2 regions of the Peribacillus sp. NPDC046944 genome follow, and region 2 is predicted to be linked to the other one. Evidence: riboswitches for the same ligand, from Rfam matches in the RefSeq annotation. Region 2 holds a riboswitch; the other holds the start of a gene.
What was found. Region 2 has a riboswitch for FMN ahead of ribE (riboflavin synthase). Riboswitches for the same ligand answer to the same signal wherever they lie in the genome.

Region 1 (7,939 bases), on a different contig from region 2:
GATAATATCCGCGGTGCTGTCGCCATCATCCGTGATATGAGTGATGAACGTCGCATGGATAAACTAAGGACGGACTTCATTGCCAATGTGTCCCATGAGTTAAGGACCCCGATATCGATGCTACAAGGGTATAGTGAAGCCATTGTAGATGATATAGCAGGCAGTGAAGCTGAAAAAATGGAAATGGCTCAGATCATTTATGATGAATCGTTGAGGATGGGACGTTTAGTTAATGATTTATTGGATCTAGCCAGATTGGAATCAGGGAAAATGAACCTTACTTATGACCTTGTTTCCGTCTCCCCCTATTTAAAGAGGATTACAAGTAAGTTCTATGGACTGGCTAGAGATAAAGGGATCACGATTACGACGCATCTTCAAGACGATGGGATCAACTGGAATTTTGACCCTGATAGAATTGAGCAGGTATTGACGAATTTAATTGATAATGCAATCCGTCATACTCCTGCAGGCGGAAAAATCGATGTCATTCAAAAAATGAGTGATCGCAGAGGCTTGATTATAGATGTGAAGGACTCTGGTTCAGGTATTCCGGAAGAAGACTTACCATTCGTATTCGAGAGATTTTATAAAGCGGATAAAGCACGTACCCGTGGACGGTCTGGTACGGGCCTAGGTCTGGCCATTGTTAAAAATATCATTGATGCACATGATGGATATATTTCGGTGAACAGTTTACCAGAAAAGGGAACAACATTCAGCTTTATTCTACCTCGAATATTGGAAAATGCTGAATAAATGTCAGATTGCTTGGCAAATAATCTTGATACATGAGAAACAGAGTGGGCAAAGGCAATTGGATTCTCCTAATTGCCTTTGCCCATATTTTATTTGCGGGCAGTATATGGAGTAAATTGGGTAATTAGTATAAAATAAGTATGTAACTTTCATATGAAAATATCGACTATAATTATGAACGGATGTGGAGAAATAATGAATTCCATTTTCCACGATCTTTATGAAAAATATCACCAGGAAATTTATCAATTCATTTATTATATGACCAAAGACCGTGAAACGGCAGAGGACCTGGTTCAAGAAGTTTATATCAGGATAATGAAGGCCTATAATCGTTTTGAAGGCAATAGTAGTGAAAAAACCTGGATGTATTCCATTGCGAGAAATGTGACCATTGATTATTTTCGGAAACAAAAAGGATGGAAGAATAAAATCATTCCCACTATTGATTGGGATGGTCAGATGATTAAAGATAATCAGCCGATTCCCGAAGAAGTGGCCATTATGAATGATAATGTCAGAGAGATATATCGTTGCTTGAATCGATGTACTGTTAATCAAAAAGCAGTCATTATTTTACGGTACATACAAGGCATGTCCATTTCAGAAACCGCGGATGTACTGAATTGGAGTGAAAGTAAGGTAAAAACAACGCAACACCGCGCTTTAAAAGCGATTAAAAAAATGATGGATGATTCATCAGAAGAGGGGAGGAATTCCTTTGAAGAAATCCCGTTGGAAAGAAAGAGAAATTGAGGACTTGCTTCGCCAACTTCCGGAGGTAAAAGATAAACGCTCGAAGAAAGAAGTGTTTTCGAGGATAGAAGGTAAGCAAAGAAGAAACCGTAAAAAACTTTGGATTCCTCGTATTGTGGGCATTGCCTCCTTATTCTTAATGATGATCATTGGATCTTCACTGATGATTGGAAAAGATGAATCTCAAGAGCAGGAGGTTAATAGCCACGGCAATGGAAAATTGGCCATTTCAGAAAGTAAGATCATTTTGGATAAGCAAGAAAAGCATGATATTGAATCAAATGAAAAGCAGGATGTAAAGGAAGATATTGAGGGCGAACCAATAGAAAAAAATGAATTGAAAAGTAAATCTCAACAAGTGGAAAAAGAAAAAACACCCATTCGTGCGATCTACTCAGAAGATTTGCAGGGGAAGTCGACAATAACTCTAGGCGTGCCTGATCACCAACAGAATTTTATCGTACCTCTATCTTTTGTAGTCGATACTATCGAAGAAACGGAAGCCTTGGATCAGGTGGTAAAAAAGATGTCGACCATTAATGAGAAAAAATATGGCCTGTTCGATTATTTCCCTCTAGATATTAAGGTATCCCATGTTCCCACCAACAACACAGCAAATATCGAATTACGGGCAGGCAGTAATCTGCTAGATGAGGATATCGTGTTTCTTAGAACCATGGAAGAAACCTTATCCTATCTAAATATTGATAAAGTGACATTTACAACGGACGGAAAATCTGGTGCCAGTTTTGCTCATGCCGGAACAGTAATAGAAGAAGAAATTCCCCAGCACAAGAATCGCACATTCTTTCTTTATCACACGGATAAATCATCTTCAAGTTTCCTTGTGCCTAGCAATATCGATTATCAGAACATGGAAGAGGCCCTACAAGCGGCAAAGGAGGAACCTGGCATAGAAGGGATTTCTTCTGCTCTACCGGAGAGTTTGAAGTGGGAGAACCTAACATATGATGGGGGTTTAGTAACTGTAGAACTGGCACAAGAAGGCCGCTTGAAGAATGATTCAGAGTCGCTTCAAGGTTTGGAAGTCATTCTATTTACAGCTAAAGACTTTGGCTATGCAAAGGTGAAGTTTGAAAACTCCCCTGTAGAAATGGTAGGTTCTCTGAATTTATCGGAAGAGATTACAGTACCCGTTGCTCCTAACTTAGTTAATTAAAGGTCAAGTGCATGCTTGCGATGTGAGAGGCAGATGAGGGTCGTTCAACAAAAAAAGGATGCCCGCTAGTGGGGCATCCTTAAGTGGAAATTATAAAGCTATTCGGGCCATGAAAGTAATTTCTTGTGTTTCCTCTAAGAATTGCTTCATATTATCTTCTAATGGTTTATCGAAACTCAATACCATGATAGCTTCCCCGCCAGCTTCTTTACGACCAACTTGCATAGTCGCGATATTTACGGCATGATCACCAAGAATTTTACCGACGTTACCGATTACTCCAGGTTTATCAGTGTGTTGGATATAAAGTAAATTAGCTTCTGGATGGAAATCAATTTTGAAACCATTCAGATTGACAATCCGGGAACCATAGTTCTCGATATGAGTACCACTAATGGTTAATTCGCGAGTGTCGCCTTTTACTTTTAGACTGATCAGGTTAGAATAACCTAGAGAGTCAGTAGAAACCTTTTCGCCAATGGTAATGCCCCGCTCTTTAGCAACCAATAGCGCATTCACCTCATTAACTGAAGCATCTACTCTTGATTTGAAGAAGCCTGCTATTAGGCTTTTTGTCAGAATAGCGGTATCGAAGTCCAATGATTCACCTGCATAAGTTACGGAAATCTCCTGAATGCCTTCTTTCATGCATTGTGAGGCAATGGAGCCCATTTGTTGGACTAGTTGATAGAATGGCTGAACCTTTTCAAACACCTCTTTAGAAATGGCTGGAAGGTTAATTGAACTTGATACAGGATTACCTTCAAAATAGGTTAATACTTCTTGGGCGACTTGAACGGCAACATTCAATTGGGCTTCTTTAGTGGAAGCTCCTAAATGAGGAGTAGCGATGACGTTATCAAGTTCAAGTAATTTATGGCCAAGCGGTGGTTCTTCAACAAATACATCCAACGCGGCTCCAGCTACATGTCCCTCGACAATCATTTCATATAAATCATCTTCATCAAGGATTCCGCCACGTGCACAGTTCAATACGTACACGCCTTTTTTACAGGTGAGTAACTTTTCTTTATTGATTAACCCTCTAGTTTCGTCCGTTAGAGGTGTATGTACAGTGATTATATCCGCTTTAGGGAGCAATTCATCTAAAGTCAGGGAAGTTACGGACATTTTTTTTGCACGATCGGCTGTTAAGAATGGGTCATAAACTATGACTTCCATGCCAAAAACTTTTGCGCGTTTGGCAATTTCTCCACCAATTCGTCCGAAACCAATAATGCCTAAAGTTTTCCCACGAAGTTCCGTTCCTGTATAAGAAGAGCGTTTCCATTCTCCATTTTTCAGGGAAGCATAAGCTTGCGGAATATGGCGCATCAAGGAAGCCATCATGGCAAATGTATGTTCAGCTGTTGAAATTGTATTTCCGTCAGGAGCATTCACAACAACGATTCCGCGTTTTGTTGCGGCAGGAATGTCAATGTTATCAACGCCGACACCTGCGCGAGCAATGATCTTTAGTTTTGGCATGCGGTTCATTAAATCTTCTGTAACTTTTGTTGCACTTCTAACCAGTATTGCATCAATCTGATCAAGTTCGTTTGCTGCTTCTTCTACAGTCTTCTGAATAAGAAGAATATTGGATGCCTCTGAAAGCGGTCCGAGTCCTTCTGGTTTGATGGCATCTGCTACTAAAATCTGATACACGTGTAAACACCTTCCTAGGTAAAATTCTCTTAAATTTCAGTTAATTTTACAATTGAAATGGGAAAACTGTCAATTTAGCATACCTATATGTAAGCGCTTTAATTAAAGTTACTTTGAAATTCACTTGTCCAAAACCGCAAGGGCAAAGGGTTTGAGTCGTAATTTTCTAAAAATAAAAATTATTTTAGACCGAGTAAAACGTCGTGATTATAAATACATATTTTGTTTAAAATGAATAAAAGTGTAATATTCGATTGTCGTAAATTCATAGTTGCGATGAAAATACTATTCAAAAAAAGAAAAATCATTTATAATGAAAATTGTAAATTAATTTTATAGGTCTATCTTCGGGGCGGGGTGTAACTCCCCACCGGCGGTGATGAAGAAAAATTCTTCTAAGCCCGCGAGCCTTAGGGCAGGATTTGGTGGGATTCCAAAGCCGACAGTATAGTCTGGATGGGAGAAGATGGAGGTTCCTGAATGCGTTCAAACAGTCAAGTGCTGAACGTTTGTTTGATGAAACCTTTAATTTATCCCTTTAATTCTGTCGGAATTAAGGGGTTTTTTATTGAACATCAACATTCATGAAGGATCCCTAACCTCTTTTTCAAGGTAGATCAAGAAAAAGAAGGAGAGAGAACTATGAAATCGAACAAAGTTAAAAAGATGGTCACACTTGCAATGCTAGGAAGTCTTTCCTACCTACTAATGCTTTTGAATTTTCCATTTCCGGGATTTCCGCCTTTTCTGAACATTGATTTTAGTGACATCCCAGCACTGATGGCGGCATTGATTTTCGGACCGCTTGCAGGAGTTTTAGTTGAATTCCTGAAAAACTTATTGGATATGGTCATGACTGGAAGCGATACGGGTGTACCGGTTGGACATATCTCTAACTTTATAGCGGGGGTATTATTCATACTGCCAACATATTATGTATATAAAAAAATAAGTTCGAAAAAAGGAATGACATTTGCCTTGCTAGCCGGAACAGTTTCCATGGCGCTAATTATGAGTGTCTTGAACTATTATGTCTTTTTACCGGCATATACTTTCTTTATGGGATGGGATGCCATGACCGCACCAGAGTCAAGACAATTCGTAACTGCGGCAATACTCCCTTTTAACATCATTAAAGGGGTGCTCATCACTTCCGTTTTCATGCTATTATTTGTTAAACTCCAAACATGGATCAATAAAACAAGTGTTATATAAACATGCTTAATATATAAAAAGAGGCAGAAACCACCAGATTATAACTGGGTTGTTTCTGCCTCTTTAATGTATGGGGAGAAGTTTTAAAAAATACATAAAAAAAGCCATTCTCAAAATGAAAATGGCTTTTATTCTTATTCGAATTTTAAAGCGTCGCCCTCGAATGATTCGTCTGCGACTTTGATAGAGTCTGTGGGGCATCCTTCAAATGCATCCATCATGTCATCTATAAGAACATCGGGGATTTCAACGATTCCTTCGTTATCATCTAGCGTAACAAAAGCAATTCCTTCATCATCATAATCATAGATATCTGGTGCTGCAGCTCCACAAGCTCCACAAGCGATACATGTTTCTTTATCAACAATAGTAAATTTAGCCATGAATAAAACCCCTCCTAAGTTGATTTACAACTCAAAACCTTTTTATTATAGATTAACATCTCTTTCTTATTGTAAGACCGAATGCCGAACTTATCAATAGAAAATGTAACGATAATACGGCAGTATATGAAAAGTCAACACAAATTATTGGGAAAATTTCTTTATAACGAGTACGTATTTAGTTGTTTATTCACAAATATCGTTGCATATATGACATAAAAAAAGGCGGTATTTGCAGATTTTTGTTACAATATAATTGGATAAATGGAACAAGGATGTGAGTTTCATGAACAATTATCTTCAAGCAATCATTTTATATGCGATACAAAAGTTCCAAGGTGAGCGTTCCATCTACGCAATTTATCATATGCTTCAGGGTAAAAAATCGTCCCAGACTATTCAGGATGCGCATTTATTTGGTCTGACGAATATATTTGGGACTATGCCTCGTTTTACCCGGGAGGAGTTATCTCAAAACATAAAATTGTTTCTTGAACTGAAACTAATCGAACCAACGGAAAAAAATGATGTGTATTTGATTAGTGAACAAGGAGGAGGGGCGTTGGCCTCTTATTTCAAAAAGTGGACTCTTCCTTTATCACTAAATGGGTGGAAATACCAAAACATCACCCCGGATTTTTGGAGAAGACTCAATCTTCTTATCCAAACTATATCCCATATTGTCCACAATGAAAGGCCTTTTTATCCGATACAACAGAATCAACGAGTACAGGAATTCGTAAAGGGTTTTTTATATGCCAACCAACAAAATCGAGAGTTGCTTGCTCAGCATCTTTTTGATGAATTGGTCACCCTCTTAGAGATGCAAAGTGAGTTGAACCGTGACATTTTTGTTTTGAAAATTACGGGGGTCAATCGAATCGGACTTACGTTTGAGCAGATTGGAAAAAGGAAAGAAATTGATGAGTGGTTTGTACACTACGTTTTTCTCGATTCATTGCATCAAATGCTCGCAGAGATATCAACAGTACGCGATTACCCTCTGTTGGCTTCTCTAATCCATGATTGGAAAAATGGTGGGCATCCTCATCTAACACAATCGACTCATACGACTCTGCAATATATTCAGGCAGGGAAAACGATACAGGAAATTGCAGAGATTCGTCGTTTAAAAGGAAATACGATTGAGGATCATCTCGTAGAAATCGTGCTATCGGACAAAAGTTTTTCGATAAATGACTATGTTCCAATAGAGGATGAAGACAAAATCATTACGGTCATTAAACGGTTGAATACGAGAAAACTCAAGGCAATCAAGGAAGCTGTCGATAATGAGCAAATTAGTTTTTTTCAAATAAGGCTTGTACTTGCGAAAATAGGTGATAGAGGATGAACTTGAATACAGTCCTGAAAGATAAATTTGGATTTGACAATTTTCGTCCTGGACAGCATGAGGTAATCGAATCCTTGCTAGAAGGGACCCACACATTGGCAATGCTTCCTACAGGGTCTGGTAAATCATTATGTTATCAGCTCCCTGCTTACCTTATCAATAAGACGGCTATAATTGTTTCACCGTTATTATCCTTGATGCAGGATCAGGCGGATCAGCTTAAGATGAGAGGGGAAAAAAGTGTTCTGACCCTCAATTCTTTTCTGACCGCGTATCAAAAAAAACAGGCATTTGAACGATTGCAAACGTATCGGTTTATTTTTCTGTCTCCCGAAATGCTTGGGCTAGAAAGTGTAATCCAGTCTTTAAGGAAAATTGACATAGGCTTATTTGTCATTGACGAGGCGCATTGCATTTCTCAATGGGGATATGATTTCAGGCCGGATTACTTGAACTTGGGAGAAGTGAGGCGTAAGTTAAATAACCCATTAACGCTTGCCTTGACGGCAACAGCAACAAAAGAAGTACGGGAAGATATTATCAGGAAATTGAATATATCCCAACATAAGGAAATCGTTTCATCCGTTGATCGGGAAAATATCGCGATACTTGTGGAAAATATATATA
Region 2 (7,939 bases):
TTAGGCCACCGAACCCTGATTGATATGGAAAACGACCATATGAAACCAGTTCCTCGACTAAAAGTCCTACTGCACTATCCTGTGTTTGTGGCAAGATCGACAGTTCCCTCGCCAATTCTTTCGTATTCTTTTTTTGTATTTCTGCTCCATCAAGAAAGACCTGTCCATTTTGATAGGGAATGATTCTTGTTAAAGCTTTTAATAACGTTGATTTTCCACACCCATTAGATCCTATGATTGTAGTAATTTGGCCATCGGGAATTTCAATCGTCAAGCCGTTAACGATCACTTTTTTATCGTATCCAACTTCAACGTTACTAACGTTCATTCGCATGTAATCATTACCTCCCCTTTCACGCTGAAATTGATAATCGTTATCAACTACTTAACAATAAGATTATTCAGTATAATCGAATCTTTGTCAAGCGTTTTTAGGAGAAATGAACTAAGGTACTACCCTCGTTTTTTTCCCTCCATATAACAACTGCAAATAACAGCCGCCCAAATTTGGACAGCTGCATTGCCTTACCCTCTATTTACAAACTCTTCGTATCTTTCATCGTTCGCAAGCCAGGCTACATATTTACGTTTCGTGTATTTTTCTGCTTCCTCGAACGTATCAAACGATTTCTTTATCAGTTTTCCATTCACTTCAATGATCCACTCTTCTTCTTCATCATTTTCATAAATGAAGATATCCTGTTTATCTCTCGTTGAATATAGGCAACCTTCTGGTGAATTCTTCACATTCAATTGGTTCTTATGAGCGTCGCGCTTAATCGGTTCAGAGAAGAAGGTCTTCTCGACGAATTGGCTGTATGCTTTTTCGGACATCGTACAACCTGCGGCTTTTTGATGGCCGCCCCCATCATATTTCCCTGCAACCTCAGCTACATCTATCTCATCATGGATGGTGCGGAAACTGATTCTTTTGCTTCCGACCATAAGGATCGCAATATAATCCAGATGGGAAAATTCTTTTGATAGCTCATTACCCAATTCCGAATGGTAAGACTCGGCATGGACCACCCCAACTGTATGAGGACCGACCGTAGCCTGATACACTTCTCTTTTTTTCCTATTTATGTACCGATCCACACGACTCTCTTCCACTCCCAAAAGAGTCTGTTCCACTTCATCAAACGCGAAGCTTTCAGCTGATGAGAGCTTATGTGCAATCTTCGTTTCGAATTCTTCAATCGGAATCATGAAGAATAAGTCATTCAACCGCTTGGCCGTTACATTATTATTGGCCTGCCATTCCCATGTATCATATTGTCGAACCAATTCAACGAATTCAGAGAAAATCCGTGAAGGCTCCAGCCACTTTTGATCCACCGCATATTGATAGAATAAAGAAGTGGCTGCCGTTTGTTTGCCGTCTTCCTGTTCAACCGTAACAGATGCCCAGTCATGTTCATTCAAATGCAGCGCCGACTTATGATGGTCGATTAAAAGTGCATGTCCTCCATCCTCAACGAATTGCGTAATCATTTTTTCATTATCTTCATTTACCGAAAGATCGGTAACAATCAATGTATCCTCGATATTCGCCTGCTCAAGAAATGCTTCGACATTCTGATTAAGGCGGCCGATTGAATTATAGCTAACTACCACGTCTTCCCCAAATGCAAGCTTCGCGACGATTCCGCAGCCGACCCCGTCTAAATCATTATGTGTAAAAAGATAGTACACATAAACCCCTCCTAAAAACTAATATATTTACTTTTCCCTAAGAAATGATTTTCAATTGCAATCTTTACAATTGTAGCATAATCACATCCGACTATTTTAACACGGTTCCACCCAAAACCGCTTTGAACGTAAAAAAAAACCGGACACCTTCAATTTTTTTCTTTATTTTGTAATATTTACATCGTAATATAGATGAGTTACTAAATAGAAATCGAGGTATGACAATGTATCAGTTCAGATCAGATCGTGCATCAAGAGAAATAATAAATAACTCAAGACACTCGGCCATCATCATCTACACGCTATTCACGATTGCTGCCGGCCTCCTATTATCATTCACAGTCGGCATACCGACTCTAAACATTGGAATCATTGCCCTTTTTAGCATCATCCCCGTCGTTGTGGCCTCCATTTTGATCAAGCTAAAAAAATGGACACTCGGGGTTCCCTATCTTATCGGCATCACGATCAACCTTTTATTCGCTTCGATCATCATCCAGTCCAGTAGCCCTTTGTCATTGGTCCTGTTATATCTAGGGCTTCTTTTTGCGTCCATTTATTACGATTATTATCATGTCATCTTGTCGATCGTCCTATATTCAGGGTTCCTGATTTACCTGATTTTATGGTCAGAACCTTTTTCCTTGGTTTTATCTGAAAAGGGCGTCACTGTACTTGGTATCGTTCTTTTATTTATTTTAACTGCCATTTTATCCGTCTTTTTCAGTTTAATCGGTAGTGCTTCGATTAATGTCGCCTTGGTCGAGCTTGCAAAGAGCCGACAAACGGAAATCAAGACAAAGGATATGCTTGACGAAATCACCAAATCCGTTCATGGATTGACCGACTTTTACAATGAGCTGCAAGCCAATGTCCAAGTCACTGGAAATATCTCCAAGGAAATCACGAATGCCTTTATAGAAGTCACAAGGAATATTGAATCCCAGGCATTAAGCGCCAATGAGGTGAAAGATTCCATCGATTCATTCGATGGAGAGGTTCAACAGGCCACCCTTGCATCCGATAAAATGAAAGTCCATACGGTAGAAAATGAATCAAGCACCAAAGATGGACGTCAGGCGATGATCATCCTTGCCCAAGATATTATATCCGTGGGGGAAAAGGCTAAACAGACCGCCTTCTTAATGGAAGAATTGAATCAACAAAATAAGCAGATCCAAACGATTCTGGCAACAATCGAAGACATTTCGGACCAAACGAACTTAATTTCCTTGAATGCCTCCATTGAGGCGGCACGAGCGGGGGAACATGGGAAGAGCTTTGCCGTGGTTGCGGATGAGATCAGGAAGCTTGCTGTAAACAGCCGACAGGCGACCAATCAAATCCAGCAAATCTTACATCATATCTCCATCAAGTCTAATGAGGTGACAGATGGCGTGAATCAGAGCTTGGATGTTGCAGGCATGATAAAGGAAAAGTCCGAAGATGTCGAACACGTTTTCAAAGAGATGGAAGGAAACACGCTCCAAGTCATGGAACAATCGATCAAGCTTCAAACCATGCTTCAAGCTTTGACGCAAAACTCGAGTACGGCAACGAATGAAGTGACCAATATTGCCAGCATCGTACAGGAAAATGCCGCTTCCCTTGAGGAAGTCGCCGCGAGCGTGGTGGATCAGAATACCCTCATTACCCAAATGGAAAGTAACTTCTCCAGTTTTGAAGACCTTTTAAGAAGCCTGGAAAAGCTGACAGTCAGCGAGAAGTAATTTGTTCAAGAAGAAAGCCGCGGATGGTTGCCCTTCCGCGGCTTTCTATCTAATTTATTGTTCAATCAGTTTTCCAAGGTTCGCCATTTCTATGGCACTGACCGCTGCTTCATATCCTTTATTTCCCGATTTCGTGCCGGCCCGTTCAATGGCCTGCTCGATATTTTCCGTCGTCAATAATCCGAAGATGACCGGAACTCCGGTATCCAAAGCAACGGAGGCCATTCCTTTCGCTGCTTCATTGCAGACATAATCATAATGCGAAGTAGAACCTCTGATGACCGTCCCTAATCCAATCACTGCGTCGTATTTCCCCGTGTTCACAAGTTTCTTGGCAATGAGCGGCAATTCAAATGCTCCTGGCACCCAAGCGATGTCCACGTCATCCTCGTCAACACCGTGGCGTTTCAGACCATCCAATGCTCCGCCCAATAGCTTGCTTGTAATGAACTCATTGAACCTTCCAACCACGATTCCCACTTTCAGTCCCGATCCGATTAATTGTGCTTCGATAATTTTCCCCATGTCTATTTCCTCCTCATTTTAAAAACATCATGCATTTTGAATGTATACCTGTTCTTGCGATGATTCCTTTTGCTTACGGTATTGTACCAAGTCCGCAATCGTAATGAATTTCAGGTTGAATTTATCCGCAATTAGTTCCAAGTCGGATACACGTGCCATGCTTCCATCTTCATTCATGATTTCACAAATGACACCTGCTGGAGCAGCCCCACATAACTTGGCCAAGTCGACGGATGCTTCCGTATGTCCTGTGCGGCTTAACACGCCCCCTGCCTTGGCTATCAACGGAAAAGTGTGCCCCGGGCGTTGAAAGTCCTCGGCAACCGAATCTTCCTTCAAGAGCTCGAGAATGGTCAGGGACCGTTCGAACGCACTGATACCTGTAGACGTGCTTTTATGATCGATACTTACGGTGAAGGCCGTCCCATGATGATCGGTGTTATCATTGACCATCGGATGCAAGTTCAGCTTTTTCGCCAACTGTTCGGTAATCGTCGTACAAATCAACCCACGGCCATGCGTGGCCATAAAGTTGATGGCTTCGGGTGTCGCCTTTTCTGCAAGCACCACGAAATCCCCTTCATTTTCGCGGTCTTCATCATCGGAAATGATGATTACTTTCCCAGCTTTCAAATCTTCAATCGCTTCTTCAATGGTATGGAACATCCTGTACACCTCCATTTATTAGAATCCATGCTTAGACAAGAATGCTAAATCCAGTCCTGGTTTTGATTCGCTGTTTTTCATTTGATGTATGATATATTTCCCTAACATGTCGTTTTCAATGTTTACGATATCGCCTGCCGCCTTCCTGCCCAAAATGGTATCCTGATGGGTCAAGGGAATGAGTGATACAGTCAGCAAATTTCCCTCGATGCCGAATATCGTCAAGCTTGTCCCATCGATGGCAACAGATCCTTTTGGCATACAGTATGTACTGAGCCCTTCTTCCAGTTGGATCACATAATAGACGGCATTTTCTTTTCGTTCTTTTTTCATGATGGTGCCCGTTCCATCGATATGACCTGAAACGAAATGGCCGCCGAAACGTCCATTAGCACTCATCGCACGTTCAAGATTCACTTCTGAACCTGGTTTCAATGTCCGGATCGATGAAGCTTTCACCGTTTCCGGCATCACATCGACCGTAAATAAAGTCTGTGTGAAGGAAGTCACCGTCAAACAGACCCCGTTAACGGAAATGCTGTCTCCAAGATGGACATCTTCCAGTACTTTCTTAGAGGAAATGGCCAGTTCCATGCTGCTTCTTCCCTTTTTCATGGAATGAACCGTGCCGATCTCCTCAATGATTCCGGTAAACATAGTTTCTCCCCCTTTTATACACATATAAAAAACCCCTTAGGATGGCCTAAGGAGTTAGCAGGAGAAATGAGTGAAAAAAATGGTATACCTAATAAACCCATCATTTCATATTCTGAAAAAATAGGCGTACGTATACACTTGGATTTCACACGTCCTTCTCCCATCCAGACTGTACTGTCGGCTTTGGATTCTCACCAAATCCTGCCTTTATCAGGCTCGCGGGCTTAGAATTGCTTCATCACCGCCGGTTGGGATTTTCACCCGACCCCGAAGGACTAACTATTTTTTGAATCTTCCATTATTTTAACACTCTAAAGTACGGATGTAAAACATCTATCCTAAAATGAATCGATAGTTGCAAGCAAATCCTATAAGAAAAGGGAGGAATCCATCCTATGTAAGCGACTATAGCCGTGGTGCTTACATATCAATAGATCCCTGCCATCATACGAATCTCGTATACACGATCCAAGAGAGATGCTAGAATTTTATTCCATTATTTTCTTATTAAATGTACTGAATTATGCTATAATAATTGGAAAATCAAGAATAAATGGGGAATTCAAATGGGAAAGACAAACCTTTTAATGGTTCAGCACAATCATATCGAAAGTGAGCGTATCATCTTACGTCCGGTTTCGCTTGATGATGCTGAGGATATGTATGAATATACATCTGATGAAGAAACGACACGTTACCTTTACGACAAACATAAAGATTTGGACCAGACTAAGAACTTCATAGCGAACTATTTTTTGGAAGAGCCTATCGGCAAATATGCACTCGTGTTAAAGGAAGACAACAAAATGATTGGGGCTATCGAATTCAGAGTGCATGAATCGAACAAATGTGGAGAACTGGGTTATACTTTAAACCGGAATTTCTGGGGTAAAGGCTATATGACCGAAGCGGGAAAATCAATACTGGAATTAGCCTTCAATGTTTTGGATTTGGAGCGAGTATTTGCTGAATGTGATGTGATAAATGCCGCATCCGGGAAAGTATTGGATCGCTTAGGCATGAAGTGTGAAGGGATTCACCGTAAAAGCCACATGACGAAGGGTACATTATTAGACAGCGCCTATTATTCCATATTAAAAGAAGAATATGTAACCCCCAAAAAAAGGATGAAACGGTTGTTAACGCTAAATCCTAATTTCACTAATTAATTAAACACCTTTAAAGGACCTTGCTGCAATAACAGTAGCAAGGTCCTTATTTTTTAGACGTGTTGTACCTTTATCCCTTTACAGATCTTGAATACCTTCTTTTATCCACCAAGTAAGAATCCTTCCTTCCGATGTGCTAAAAAAGGTTATCTCTCCAATTTAAAAGGAATAAGATAATATGTCCCAATTTCATTCAAAGGAGGAAGACACATGCTAATTGTTCTTATCAACCTTGTTGCCTATCTGTTCGTCATCACGATGAACTTCCTGGCTAATTACCTTCCCTTCAATGGCCAAACCTCAGGGGAAGTTTCCGGGAAACTGGACGTTCTTTTTACCCCAGCCGGCTATGTATTCTCGATATGGGGATTGATTTATTTTCTTCTTGCCATCTGGGTAGCCAGACAGTTTATGGGGAAACACAAAACAAGTCCCGCATATATGGTCTCTTTCCCATGGTTCGCCTTAAGCTGTATATTTAACGGAGCCTGGCTATTAGCTTGGCATTACGAATATTTCCTGTTATCCGTCATCATCATCATTACACTTTTATTGACCTTGATTGTCATTTACACAAACATTATAAAAGTGAGGCATGCCTTTCTCGACTTGATGCCCTTTTCCGTCTATCTAGGATGGGTGAGCGTCGCGACCATTGCTAACATTTCCTACTATCTGACCTATATCGGCTGGAATGGTTTCGGGATTTCCGATGTAGCATGGACGATCGCCCTCTTACTCGTAGCCACGGCTCTGGCATTCATCTTTGCCATCAAAAACAAGGACTGGTGCTACCCACTCGTCTTCGTCTGGGCCATCATCGGAATCGGCGTAAGGAACAGCACGCCCCATCCGACAATCACCACCACATCCTATATCCTGGCCGCCCTCATCCTCATCCTATCCATAACCGTCCTGATCAGGAACCTCAGGAAATAATTCAGGAAATAAAAGGGGTCAGACCCCTAAAACGCCTGTTCAAGGTCAGACCAGATGTCATGCCAGGATTCTAGGCCGACGGAGAGCCGTATGAGTTGGTCGGTGATGCCCATCTGCGTTCTTGATTCTTTTGGGATGGACGAGTGTGTCATCGTAGCGGGATGCTGGATCAAGGATTCAGCGTCTCCTAGGCTGACCGCGATTTTTATAAGCTTCAAGTTATTGAGGAATCGTTGGGCATCCTGTTTTGTCCCCTCCAGTTCAAAGGAAATCATGCCTCCACCGGATTTCATCTGTTTTTCCATGATCCGATAATCCCCTGATTCTGCGTCGCCTGGATAATAGACGGCCTTAACCCGTTGATGCTGTTTCAGCATGCGAAAGATCTCCGTTGCATTAGAAGCGTGACGATCCATCCTGACTGGCAACGTCTTCAATCCCCGCAACAGCAACCATGCATCAAATGGCGAAATAATCCCTCCGATATCCTTCTGTGTTGTCATGGCCACCTGATTGATAAACTCCTTCTTTCCGACAATCAGACCCGCCACAACGTCC

Region 1: linked by a shared signal. The riboswitch ahead of ACQKIC_RS14850 (ECF transporter S component) and the one ahead of ribE (riboflavin synthase) in region 2 are both predicted to bind FMN.

The regions. Positions count from the first base shown of each region.
Region 1 is NZ_JBNNML010000007.1:181,536-189,474, reverse strand. It holds gene ACQKIC_RS14870 (ATP-binding protein) at 1-759, shown strand, start outside; gene sigX (RNA polymerase sigma factor SigX) at 934-1,515, shown strand; gene ACQKIC_RS14860 (hypothetical protein) at 1,481-2,695, shown strand; gene serA (phosphoglycerate dehydrogenase) at 2,786-4,360, opposite strand; FMN riboswitch at 4,700-4,832, shown strand; gene ACQKIC_RS14850 (ECF transporter S component) at 5,003-5,575, shown strand; gene ACQKIC_RS14845 (ferredoxin) at 5,710-5,958, opposite strand; gene ACQKIC_RS14840 (helix-turn-helix domain-containing protein) at 6,245-7,312, shown strand; gene ACQKIC_RS14835 (RecQ family ATP-dependent DNA helicase) at 7,309-7,939, shown strand, end outside.
Region 2 is NZ_JBNNML010000002.1:381,537-389,475, reverse strand. It holds gene ACQKIC_RS04840 (ABC transporter ATP-binding protein) at 1-334, opposite strand, end outside; gene ACQKIC_RS04835 (DHH family phosphoesterase) at 526-1,695, opposite strand; gene ACQKIC_RS04830 (methyl-accepting chemotaxis protein) at 1,920-3,425, shown strand; gene ribH (6,7-dimethyl-8-ribityllumazine synthase) at 3,480-3,950, opposite strand; partial or broken gene ribB (3,4-dihydroxy-2-butanone-4-phosphate synthase) at 4,014-4,616, opposite strand; gene ribE (riboflavin synthase) at 4,635-5,273, opposite strand; FMN riboswitch at 5,422-5,552, opposite strand; gene ACQKIC_RS04810 (GNAT family N-acetyltransferase) at 5,840-6,442, shown strand; gene ACQKIC_RS04805 (tryptophan-rich sensory protein) at 6,653-7,381, shown strand; gene megL (methionine gamma-lyase) at 7,408-7,939, opposite strand, start outside.